Regions from separate parts of the Pseudoalteromonas luteoviolacea genome, predicted to be linked through region 2. Evidence: predicted binding sites of a transcription regulator. Region 2 holds the regulator's gene; each other region holds the start of a gene.
What was found. Region 2 encodes MetJ, which represses methionine synthesis genes. Its sites were predicted from a motif close to TAGACGTCTAGACGTCTA; they were not measured.
Positions count from the first base shown of each region.

Region 1 (4,292 bases), 1.4 Mb from region 2:
TAAATTCAACGGCATAGTTATCATGCTCTTCAATACCAGTGGCAACGGCAAAGATATTCGGATCAAAGATAATGTCTTCTGGCGGGAAGCCAAGCTCGTCCACAAGGATTTTGTAAGAGCGCTGACAAATTTCAAACTTACGATCTGCCGTTTCGGCCTGACCGACTTCGTCAAACGCCATGACAACAACAGCTGCACCAAAGCGCTTTAATACTTTGGCCTGTCGTACAAAAGGCTCTCTGCCCTCTTTCAACGAGATAGAGTTTACAATGGCCTTACCTTGAATACATTTCAGGCCAGCGACGATGACATCCCACTTAGAGGAGTCAACCATAATAGGTACTTTTGAGATCTCTGGCTCTGAGGCAATCAAGTTTAAAAACTTCACCATCGCCATTTTTGAGTCCAACATGGCTTCATCCATGTTGATATCAATCACCTGTGCACCGCCTTCAACCTGCTCTCTGGCAACTTCCAACGCTGTTTCGTAATCTTCTTCTAAAATGAGGCGTTTGAATCGCGCAGAGCCGGTGACATTGGTTCTTTCCCCAACGTTGGTAAATACAGCTGTAGATTGCGTCATAATGATACTTCCTAATTCAGGTTACAGGCTTCAAGGCCTGATAAACGCATGCGTACTTCAAGCTCAGGGAGCTCACGCGGTGACACCGTAGTCAAACCATCAGCGAAAGCTTTAATATGCTCAGGCGTCGTACCACAGCACCCGCCAACTATATTAATAAAACCTTCTTTACCCCAATCAACAATCTCTTTGCTCATATCATCGGCTTCTAAATCATATTCACCAAATTCATTCGGTAAGCCCGCATTAGGGTGCACGGATGTAAAGGTTTCACAGACGCGTGATAGCTCTTCAACATAAGGACGCAGTAAATCAGGTCCCAAGGCGCAATTTAAACCAATAGAAATCGGTTTGATATGACGAATAGAGTTATAAAATGCTTCTGTGGTTTGACCTGACAAAGTACGACCAGACGCATCAGTAATAGTGCCTGAAATCATTACAGGCAAGCGGATCCCCGCTTGCTCAAATGCCTCTTCTACGCCATAGGCAGCCGCTTTAGCATTGAGCGTATCAAAAATCGTTTCAATCAAGATAAGGTGCGCGCCGCCTTCGATTAAGGCAAGGGTTGATTCAATATATGCTTCCACCAGCGCATCAAAGGTCACATTACGATAACCCGGATCATTTACATCAGGAGAAATAGAACATGTTTTTGATGTCGGACCAAGTACCCCGCCCACATAGCGTGGTTTACTTGGATCTTTGGCGGTAAATTCATCGCATACCTGACGCGCTAATTTTGCTGACTCGAAATTAATTTCACGGCTTAAACTCGCCATGTCATAATCTTCCATAGAAATCGTCGTCGAGTTAAACGTATTAGTCTCAATGATATCAGCACCGGCTTCTAAATATTCACGGTGAATTTGTTTGATCACATCTGGCTGCGTGAGGCTTAATAAATCGTTGTTGCCTTTAATCAACACATGCCAATCTTTAAAGCGCTCACCACGGTAATCCTCTTCCTCAAACTTGTGTTTTTGGATCATGGTACCCATAGCACCATCTAAAATGACAATACGCTCTTGCATGGTTTTTTTCAGCGCTTCAGATACGGCTTGGCCATCGACAGGCTCAAATGGCACACTGTTATTCGGCATAATTGTTAGTCCTTACGTCTTGGCTAACGAGATTAATATCGTACGGAGTTGTCTGGTAAACATAATAGTTTAACCAATTTGAAAATAATAAAAAGGCGTGACTTTGCCACGTTTTTGATGGCTTGGCATCAGCATCATTATTTGGAAAATAGTTTTCAGGCATAGGGGCATCCGGACCATTTTGTAAGTCACGCAAATATTCTTTTTGCAGTGTATCAGCATCATATTCAGGGTGCCCAGTAATATACACCTGACTGCCCGTTTTATTTTTAAGAAGGTAAGCGCCCACCTTCTCTGAACCAGCCAATATAACAAGGTCATCATTATTATTAATCTTATCAATGTCGATATGGCCATAGCGAGAATGCGGTACTAAAAATTCATCATCAAACCCGCGAGTCAAAGCGCCGTGATCAAAAAATACTTGATGTTTAAACACACCACACAGCTTTTGTTCTTTAAGATCTCGTTTTAATCCATGGTGATGAAATAAGCCTGCATGAGCCGCCCAACAAGAAAATAACGTTGAGGTTACATGGTTTTCAGCCCAGTCAAAAAACGCTTGTAGTTCTTGCCAGTAAATTACATCGGTGTATTCCAAATGTGCCAATGGTGCACCAGTCACAATCAAAGCATCGTAGTTTTCATCTTTTACTTCAGAAAAATAACGATAAAACATATTTAGGTGCTGCTCGGAGTTTTCCGAGCTACGGTGTGTATCGAGGCGCAATAAATCCACATGGACTTGTAGCGGGGTATTGGCCAACAAGCGAATAAATTGAACCTCAGTTTCTACCTTATTTGGCATTAGGTTCAATATAGCTAAACGCATCGGGCGGATCTCTTGAGACATGGCGCGGCTTTTTGGCATCACAAAAACATTTTCATGACGCAGCCTCGCAATCGCAGGTAACTCGTCTTTAACAGTGATCGGCATGAGATCCTCCCAAATTGGATAAACTGACAATACTATAGTGGCTGACATTATGAACGAACGCCATAAAATATCAACTTCTAGATGTTCAGACGTCCAAATGAAATTCACTCTTAAAAAGTAAAGAGACACACACGACAGGCCCAAGCAAAAACTAAAAAATAATCAGCAGGATCATGAAAAGCTAAGTAAGGAAGGAAGGACAAGCTACATTGAGCTTAGTTGGAAGGAATCAAAAAAGGAATAAAGGGTGCTCAAGCAATAAGCACCCAGTCATGCAAGTAGATGATTAACTGAAATAGCCATACCCTAAAACGACACTCGCTATCAGTCCTGTTGCAGCGAAAATACCATACTCGATGCCCACTTTTAAACGCTGCTCTCCAGCAAATTGCTTTGACTCCGTCATCGCCATAATTAAGCATGAGATAAACATGCAAAAGCCCAAAATAATTAAATTAATTTGAATTGCATCTAGGAACATATCACTCTCCAGAACAAGGCCATAGGCCGATTTAAGCACACGACTACTTCAACGAAAATGAGTGTAGCAAATAAAGTTCTAAAGTTTCAATAAAAACTGAAAGTTTATTTTTAGGTGGGAAATATAAAGAAGGGAACAAGATACTCGCAGACGGTTAAACTCAATTATGTTGCATATATATACAAAATAATTACAGTAGCGCCACATCAGCAAACAAGTAACTAAGTAAATTTGTGGGTATTGGAGAGATCGCTGCGTTTTGTGCAGCTGCAGTATGGGCATTTTCGACCCTGCTCTATAAACGATTTAGTCATCATCTAAATCCATTAGAATTAAATGTCGCAAAGGGTGTTATCGCTACTGCATTAATGGCAGCCGTACTCCTTTTCACGTGGGATACGCAATTGCCATCTAGCCATACGAGTTGGGGGTGGTTGATTGCCAGTGGTATTGTTGGCATTGCCATTGGTGACAGCGCTTATTTTGCAGCACTGCGCAATATTGGCCCTGCCCGCACACTGGTGATTGAATCACTCGCACCAGCCATTGCAGGACTACTCAACATCGTTTTGCTAAGTGTTTATATCTCTGCAACGGCCTGGTTAGGTATTATTATTACCACTATCGGCGTCATTATCGCGGTAAAACCAAGCCAAAAACTGCCAAAACTAGATAAAGATATCTATCGAAAAGGGGTGTTATTTGCACTTGTAGCTGCCACTTGCCAAGCGGCCGGCATGGTACTTTCAAAAGGAGCACTCAATGATGACAGTATCAGTAGCCTTTGGGCTGCAATGATACGGCTTGCTTCAGGTACCTTAGTCGTCGCCATGATAGTTGCCCTACTCAAACAAGCATCACTGACTCGATCCATTACACTTAAAGGGATTGATGGCAAAACCTGGTTATTTGCTGCTGTGTTTTTTGGCACCTTTATCGGACTATGGCTGCAACTTATCTCAGTCAACAATACAGATCCGGCGATTGCACAAACCATTTTTTCAGCAGCGCCTTTAATGGTAATGACCATGAGTTTGATCCGAAAAGAGCATGTAACACGGGGGATGATATTTGGTGGGATAACCGCATTGAGCGGTATTATTTTACTTTTGAGGGGATAAAGATTTAGGAAAGAGGCCATCTCAGCCAGTTTATGCATAGAGCAATGCACGTGATCAAACCGGTAAG
Region 1 covers NZ_CP015411.1:3,865,102-3,869,393, forward strand. Annotated here, with positions in the region: gene metH (methionine synthase) at 1-583, opposite strand, end outside; gene S4054249_RS16395 (homocysteine S-methyltransferase family protein) at 595-1,617, opposite strand; gene S4054249_RS16400 (homoserine O-succinyltransferase) at 1,676-2,623, opposite strand; gene S4054249_RS16405 (hypothetical protein) at 2,910-3,143, opposite strand; gene S4054249_RS16410 (DMT family transporter) at 3,338-4,225, shown strand.
Region 1: a site for MetJ is predicted at 2,702-2,719, ahead of S4054249_RS16400 (homoserine O-succinyltransferase). Genes of this name have one in related genera too.

Region 2 (4,292 bases):
AAATCTAATGGATTACTAATTTATTGCTTGTAGTTTGAGCATGAAAGACCTAAAATACGCGTCCAATTTATTTGTATAACGACGTATGGTGCCAAACTTCGGGTTTGGAGAGCGATACGGCCTTAACTAGAGGTTTCCTATGAAAGACGGTATTCATCCTAAGTACGAGACGATCTCAGCAACTTGTTCTTGTGGTAACAAATTTGAGACGCGTTCAACACTTTGTAAAGACATTCACCTAGACGTATGTTCTGAGTGTCACCCATTCTACACTGGTAAGCAGAAGATTCTTGATACTGGTGGTCGTGTTGATCGCTTCAACAAGCGCTTTGGCGCATTATCTGCTAAGCGTTAATTTCGACTTAGTTGATAATAGAAAGCACCTATGGGTGCTTTTTTTGTGCCCGTAAGGATGTTTTTCACCACATATTTCATATCGCAAGTCTAATCTCCCACCAATAAAAATCATTTGCAATTTGGTATTGTATTAAAAAGTTGCCATATTTGTTTTATAGCATAGTTAGCGATGCAGCCTGCATTGATAATAATCCATTGAGTGTGGCCCATCGCATTGTGAATGGTTTAGCATGAGTTGAGTGTTTAAATTTATCTTTGTTTTGAATAGTTATGCTATAAAACTTTGTCATTAAGTTTTTATAAATTCATTTAAATGTCACTAAATGCTTTTATCTTACAGTAAAAGTGGTTTATTTATTTAAAGATGATTGTTGTGTATCAAAAATGGACTTTTTGCATATAAATTAACCTGTAATGGCCAAAGGTAATTTGTATAAGCGTTAATTTATAGCAGTAAATATTGATGAAAAGTGGCTTAAAAGTCGCTAAATTACAAAAAATATCGGCTAACAGGATAGACCTGATAGTGCTTGAATTAATTTTCAAAAAAGGTATTGTTGAAAGCAGTTAGCGAATTTTTATCTCACTCTCACTTTTAACTTCTCGTAGGAAAAAATCGCGTCATGTCAGATTTACGTGAAAAAGCATTACATTACCACGCTCACCCCGTCCCAGGTAAAATCAGTATCGAGCTGACAAAGCCAGCTGAATCAGTTAAAGATCTTGCATTAGCATATAGTCCAGGTGTTGCAGAACCTGTACGTGAAATTGCCGCAGATCCTACCAACGCCTATCGTTATACAGGTAAAGGTAATATGGTAGCTGTTATCAGTAATGGTACTGCTATTTTAGGTCTGGGTAACTTAGGCCCATTGGCTTCTAAACCAGTTATGGAAGGTAAAGCCCTTTTATTTAAGCGCTTTGCGGGTTTAGACTCTATCGATATTGAAGTAAAGCACAATACAACTGAAGACTTCATCAATACGGTTGCAAATATCGCAGACACGTTTGGTGGCATCAACTTGGAAGATATTAAAGCACCAGAGTGTTTTGAGATTGAAAAAGCCTTGATTGAGCGCTGTGATGTGCCTGTTTTCCATGATGACCAACATGGTACAGCGATTGTAACAGCGGCTGGTATGTTGAACGCGTTGGAGATCCAAGGTAAAGACATCAAAGAAGCAATTATTGTTTGTTTGGGTGCCGGTGCTGCTGCGATTGCATGTATGGAGCTGCTAATTAAGTGCGGCGCTCAGCGTGAGCACATTTATATGCTAGATCGTAAAGGTGTGATCCATACGCGTCGTGATGATTTGAATGAATACAAAACATTATTTGCGAACAATACGGACAAGCGTACGCTGCAAGACGTGATCGCAGAAGCTGATGTGTTTGTTGGTGTATCTGGTCCAGATTTACTATCACCTGAAGATCTTAAATTGATGGCTGATAAGCCTGTGGTGTTCGCATGCTCGAACCCAGATCCTGAGATCAGTCCTGAAGTCGCGCATGGTGCTCGTGATGACTTAATCATGGCAACGGGTCGTTCTGATTATCCTAATCAGGTTAATAATGTGCTGTGTTTCCCGTTTATTTTCCGTGGCGCACTTGATGTTCGCGCCACAGCCATTAATGATGAAATGAAAATTGCCGCTGTAGAAGCTATCCGTAGCATTGCGAAAGAGCCTGTGCCTCAAGAAGTACTGGTTGCTGCTGAAGTCGAAAGTCTAGAGTTTGGCTCTGAGTATATTATTCCAAAACCGATGGACCCTCGTCTATTGCCACGCATCGCGAAAGCGGTTGCACAAGCAGCAATTGACTCGGGCGTTGCGCAAATTGATATGCCAGAGAATTACATGGCGTAAGCTTTTAAAACTAAAAAGCCTCACAATAGTGAGGCTTTTTTTGGCTTGAACGATGCGTTAGTCTTCGTTTATTTCTGGGATATCTAATCCCATCTTTTCCATTATATCGCGTACTTCTGCCGGGATCTTTTCTGGGTTATCTTTTCTCAAGTCTTCATCGTTGGGCAACGGTTGTCCAGTGAAGGCATGTAAAAAAGCTTCACACAATAGTTCGCTGTTTGTCGCATGGCGCAGGTTATTGACCTGTCTACGAGTCCTTTCATCTGTGAGTACTTTTAATACGTTCAGAGGAATTGAAACCGTGATTTTTTTCACTTGTTCTGATTTTTTACCGTGTTCTGCATAAGGGTGAACATATTCACCGTTCCATTTAGCCATAATTGTGTACTTGCCTCAGTGTTTACCTTGAATGCAAATAAGACTGTATTTTTGCGTGCTGAGTGTGCTGCAGACGGTTTGTACCTTGCACCCTATAAATAGACGCAGATTGTACAGGAAATTGGCAGAATACTCGGTCTTTTGCCATATTTGGTCAAAGATTCAGTCTTATTGGCATCCTTTATCGCTTTCGTGGCGAAATTTTATCGGTTTGAATAAGATAGTCAAATACTAGTTATTTGGCCATATAGAAGTATAAATGTTTTGACATCTTTCAATTGTTCATCTAACCTTTTAGACGTCTAAACATCCAAGTATCTAGGTGAGCTATGAGCCAAAGTAAAAAGTCAACGATTGCCGTAAGAAATGGCATTGATGCAGATAAGCATCATGGTGCAGTTGTGCCTCCTCTTTATCTTTCAACGACCTATTCTTTTGCTGATTTTGATAAGAAGCGAGATTATGATTATGGCCGTAGTGGTAACCCAAACCGAGATATATTGGCCGATACACTCACTCAGCTTGAGGGTGGGGAAAAAGGCATAATTACAGCAACGGGCATGGCTGCGGTTCACCTAGTTACACAGTTATTAAATCACGATGATACCTTGGTCATTCCACATGACTGCTATGGCGGTAGTTATCGCTTGTTTACCTCTTTGGAAAAGCGCGGCTTGCTGAAAGTCAAAGTGCTTGATTTAACACAGCCAGAGAGTATTAAGCAGATCGCAGAGATTGCGCCTAAGATTGTATGGATAGAAACACCTAGTAATCCAATTTTACGCTTAACAGATATTGAAGCCGTGGTTCAAGCTGCGCATGGCTGTGGTGCTTTGGTTGCGGCAGACAATACATTTTTATCTCCTGCATTACAAAATCCAATTGCATTTGGGGTAGACATCGTTGTGCATTCAACCACTAAATTTATCAACGGTCACTCAGATGTTGTTGGCGGAGCTGTGATCGCGCGCACTCAGGAGCTTGGAGATGAGCTTGCTTGGTGGGCGAATAATATTGGCATCACAGGTTCCCCTTTTGATAGTTACTTAACTCTACGAGGCTTGAGAACGTTAAAAGTACGCTTAAAACAACATGAACAAAATGCGTTAGCGATTGCACAGTATTTAGAAGCCTCACCTTACGTTGAACAAGTATATTACCCAGGACTTGCATCCCATCCTCAACATGAGCTTGCGAAAAAGCAGCAACATGGTTTTGGTGGCATGGTGAGTTTTGATATTAAAGGGACTCTCAAAGATTCTGCGACATTTTTAACCTCTCTATCTCAGTTTTCTCTCGCAGAATCTTTAGGTGGGGTCGAGAGCTTGATCTGTCACCCAGCAACAATGACTCATGCAGGTATGGAGCCTAAAGCACGCCTTGAAGCTGGCGTAGGAGATACGTTGATCCGCATTTCGGTGGGTATCGAAGATGTAGAAGACTTGCTTGCTGATTTAGAGTTGGCTTTTCGAAAAGTAAATAGCCCTGGATCTGGCAGCTCAGACAGTGCCAAAGATTTTAAATTATCACCAGCACACACGGTTTTATGGTAAGAACATGACAAAAGTAGTACATAAATTTGGTGGCTCAAGCCTGAGCTCAGCGGCTCGTTATCAAGCGGTTGCGAACATTATTTTGGGCCAATGCCAAGTTGGTGATTGTGTGGTGGTGTCTGCTGCCGGTAAGACAACA
Region 2 covers NZ_CP015411.1:312,534-316,825, forward strand. Annotated here, with positions in the region: gene rpmE (50S ribosomal protein L31) at 140-355, shown strand; gene S4054249_RS01325 (malic enzyme-like NAD(P)-binding protein) at 981-2,222, shown strand; gene metJ (met regulon transcriptional regulator MetJ) at 2,280-2,600, opposite strand; gene metB (cystathionine gamma-synthase) at 2,930-4,153, shown strand; gene metL (bifunctional aspartate kinase/homoserine dehydrogenase II) at 4,158-4,292, shown strand, end outside.

Region 3 (4,292 bases), 240 kb from region 2:
GGTCGAACTGGTTTGACGTTAGATGCTATGGCATTACCTGAAATGGCGACGCAACATACCTTAAAGCTACTGCTCAATGCTGAGCGTTTAAACCGTGTTGCACAACAGTATGCTCGTAACAACGCCAATTTGGGGAGTGATGAAGTACTGTCTCAAGTTCATGCGCATGTCTTTGAGGTTAACCCAAAATCAACCATGGCTAAAAAGCTAAATCAGCGTGTACAGTATTTGACGGCATACAGAATGGCAGATTTGAGCGCGAGTGATAAGGTTGCGCCTGAGGTGCAAGCGCAGCTGCGTTATTATTTGCGACAAATCGCTCAAGATTCAAATGAGCAGTCGCTATTTTCGAGTCCAAGTAAAGCTGATACATTTGCGGTTTATCTAGGTGAGCATATTCAATACTTCTTGAAAGAAGGGAAGTGGCCCGCAAATTATGCGCCGCTCGCTATGCCGCCAGGATCACCCATTTAATGCTAATTTAAATAGTAAAAAAGCCCCACATCGGGGCTTTTCAATTGATGAATGGTGTTTTGTAAAGATTACGCGATTTGCTTTTCAGCTAACTTTAATTCCATGGTCGCTTTGAGCAGGCGATATAAATTAATAGAAGCATCAATTTCTTCTTTACGGTTGGTTAAACTTTCGATGTTTAGCCCCAGAGGAATGTCTAAATGCGCACAACTGCGTAAAATGAGATCTAAATTCTCACGGCAAATCTTGATTGATTCATTAAGTGTGTTGTTAGCATCTAGCATGCGCCACCTTGTTGCTTCTGGCACTGAAATACCTAGCCACTCCATGAACTCTAACGTTTTTTGTCCACCACAGGGAGTGAAAGTCAAAATAATTCGTTTTGGCTCGATGCCTTGTTGACGACAAGTGCGTGCATAACTGGTTAATAAATCAATGGTCGCTTGTGCATCATAGACTGCTTGAGAGATAAAATACTCACAGCCCTTGGTGGTTTTATCGATGAGCCTTTCATGTTCATTACGTTTATTCGCATGTCGTTCTGCAATCGTAACACCGCCCAAGAAAAAGTCTTGTGAATGCTCATTTAGAGTCTGATAAGCCTCAGGCAGACCTAATTTGATGTCGCCGCTGGAAGAGGGGCTACCAACTAATACGAGATTGTTCAAACCAAAGTCTTGTTTGGTCTTAGATAGCCATTGTGTGAACTCTTCTCTGTCACGCTGTGCGACGCTTTTATAGGTGATCACGTCAAGCTTAGACAAGTCGCGAACCAACTTACTGTACTCACAAGGATCGACAGTTTGTTTAAAAGGAAAAGGCCTAGGTACTTGTGTACGGCTACTTTCATCCTGAATGTCGTAAATAACTACGCCATCATACTCAATCTCATGCAATCGATCTAAAAGTTTAGTTGCAATTGTTTGCAGCTGCTCACTGTCTGTCCCCAGCTTTGGTGGAGTTGTACCAATCAAATATACCCCTTGGTTAGGGTCTAATATTTTCTCTTGTAGCGTTAAAGCCATGTCCTCATTCCCGCTCATTCATCATTATGGAGTAAATATAGCAGCCATTTAGACGTCTAGATAGATTTTTTTATTGAATTTACTTCATTAAATATGACTTTTTTTCATAAGGACTGAAATTTAAGCAAATTATGGTGCACAATGTTTCGTTAGCTTATGGGGAGGTTTTTACGTTATTTGTCGATATATACAAGATTTCTACTGACTTTAAGGCATAATCAGGAGATAAACCTGTGTTGTGCACAGGCATACAGAGACAAAAAACGATAAACATTAGGGATGCATATGAAATTTAAGCTTCTGGCAACCAGCCTTGCCGTCACCTTGGCACTCACGGGGTGTGCTGCAAATAATATGAATAACACCCATGGCCAACCGAACAGTGCTGTGGCTGATGTCGACACCGTTGCTAACAAAGTATTTGCGCATGATTACGTACTCGAAGAGCTTGATAACGGCTTACGTGTCATGGTGGTTAAAACAGACTACCCTGATGTGGTGTCTTTACAGATCCCGGTTTCAGTGGGGTCGCGTAATGAAATAGAAGACGGCAAAACTGGCTTTGCACATTTTTTTGAGCACATGATGTTTAAAGGTTCAAAAAAATATCCGGAAGTGATTTACAAAGATATTATTAAAAATTCAGGGGTGGATAATCGCGCCTATACGACGAATGATTACACCAATTATTATCTGAGCTTTTCAAAAGAGCACTTAGATAAAGTCCTTGAAATCCAATCTGATATTTTCCAAAACCTGCACTTCAGTGAAGAGCAATTTCGCACAGAAGCGCTGACGGTAAAAGGTGAATACCTTAAAAACAATGCCAATCCTTTACGGAAGTTGCTTGGGGCTGTACGTGAGAATGCCTTTGATGAGCACACCTATAAGCACACTACGATGGGCTTTTTTGAAGACATTGAGGCGATGCCGGATCAAATGGCTTATGCGGATTTATTCTTCGAGCGCTTTTACAAACCTGAATATGCAACCATTATCATTGTGGGTGACGTAGAGCCTAAAGCGACAGTGGATATGGTAAAAAAACACTGGGGTGAGTGGAAACGTGGTGAATATCAGGCAGAGATCCCTGCTGAACCAAAACAGCAAGCAGCAAGATACCAGCATGTCGTCAATGAAGGTCAACCGGGCCATTGGTTGTTAGTGTCATACAAAGGGCCAGCATGGGAGCCGACGAAAAAAGATCGTGCAGCAGTAGATTTGATTTCAGAGCTTTATTTCTCGAAAAATTCAAAGCTATACCAAGAGCTGGTGGTTGATAAGCAAATTGCGACACAGTTGATCACATACAATGCGGAAACAAAAGATCCAGGTCTTTTACATGTGTTCGTTAAAGTAGAAAACGAACAAGACTTAGTTACTGTTCGAGATGCGGTTAACCGTACTTACGCGACAGCGCGTGCTGAATTGGTGGATGAAGGTAAGCTAGCGGCACTGAAATCAAATAAGCGTTATAGCTTTGCCAATGAGCTAGATTCGTCAAAGGCAATCGCATCGATGTTGGCAAGCTATGTACATTTTGAGCGTGACCCTGAGGTCATCAATCAAATGTATGCAACGGCAGACACTGTGACTCCTGAGGATATCCGCCGAGTTGCTAATAAGTACTTCGTTGACTCTGGACGAAATACCGTAACGATGTCAGCAAAAGCTGAGATCACTGGTTTTGATAAAGAAGTGGATCTTAACGCACTAACAGCTAAGCTAAACCAGCCGACAGAGCAACACTTTACCGTACTAGATAAAACGTCTAATTCACCGCTAGTTGATGTGAACTGGTTATTTTACACGGGTGCGGCTGCTGATCCGGTGGGGAAAAAAGGGGTTGCTGCTTTGACCGCCGCAATGCTTGCTAAAGGGGGCAGTGCCACCAAGTCATATAAAGAAATCCAAAAAGCCATGTACCCGCTAGCGGGTAGCTTTGCTCACCAAGTAGACAAAGAGATGATTGCACTGCGTGGTCGTGTGCATAAAGACAATGCACAGCAGTGGTATGCATTAGTTGGAGAGCAACTTCTTAATCCTGGTTTTAGAGAAGATGACTTTAGTCGCTTGAAAAAAGAGCTGATTGATAACATTAATTCAGACTTAAAGTCGTCCAATGATGAAGAGCTGGGTAAAGAGGTGCTTTATCACAAGCTATATCAAGGCCATGCCTATGAAAGCCTCAATCTAGGTGATTTGACAGATTTAGAAGCGCTCACATTGCAAGATGTGAAGGATTTCTATCACAGCCAGTTCACTCAAGCGAAGTTAAATCTAGGTTTAACAGGTGCGCTAAATGATGATTTGAAGGCGAAATTGATACAAGACTTAACGCGTTTACCAAAGGGTGAAGAAAAGCGTTTAAATGTTGCTGATGCGCCTGCACTAGAAGGGGTTCATGCGACCGTAGTCGAGAAAAGCGCTAAATCAACGGCGGTGTCATTTGGTTTCCCCATTGATACGGTACGCAGTAGCAAAGATTGGACAGCGCTTTGGTTAGTGCGTTCATACTTTGGTGAGCACCGTAATTCAGGCGCTTTCCTATTTGACCGAATTCGTCAAACTCGCGGTATGAACTATGGCGATTATGCTTACATAGAATACTTCCCACGCGGTATGTACCAAACTATGCCTGATGCGAACTTAGGTCGCTCTGAGCAGATCTTCCAAGTTTGGTTACGTCCACTTCGCTCAAACAATGATGCGCATTTTGCTACTCGTGTCGCGGTGTATGAGCTGGATAAAATGATTAAGCAGGGGATGAGTGAAAAAGATTTTGAAGCAACA
Region 3 covers NZ_CP015411.1:550,093-554,384, forward strand. Annotated here, with positions in the region: gene S4054249_RS02300 (zinc-dependent metalloprotease) at 1-474, shown strand, start outside; gene S4054249_RS02305 (methylenetetrahydrofolate reductase) at 543-1,499, opposite strand; gene S4054249_RS02310 (M16 family metallopeptidase) at 1,785-4,292, shown strand, end outside.
Region 3: a site for MetJ is predicted at 1,541-1,558, ahead of S4054249_RS02305 (methylenetetrahydrofolate reductase). Genes of this name have one in related genera too.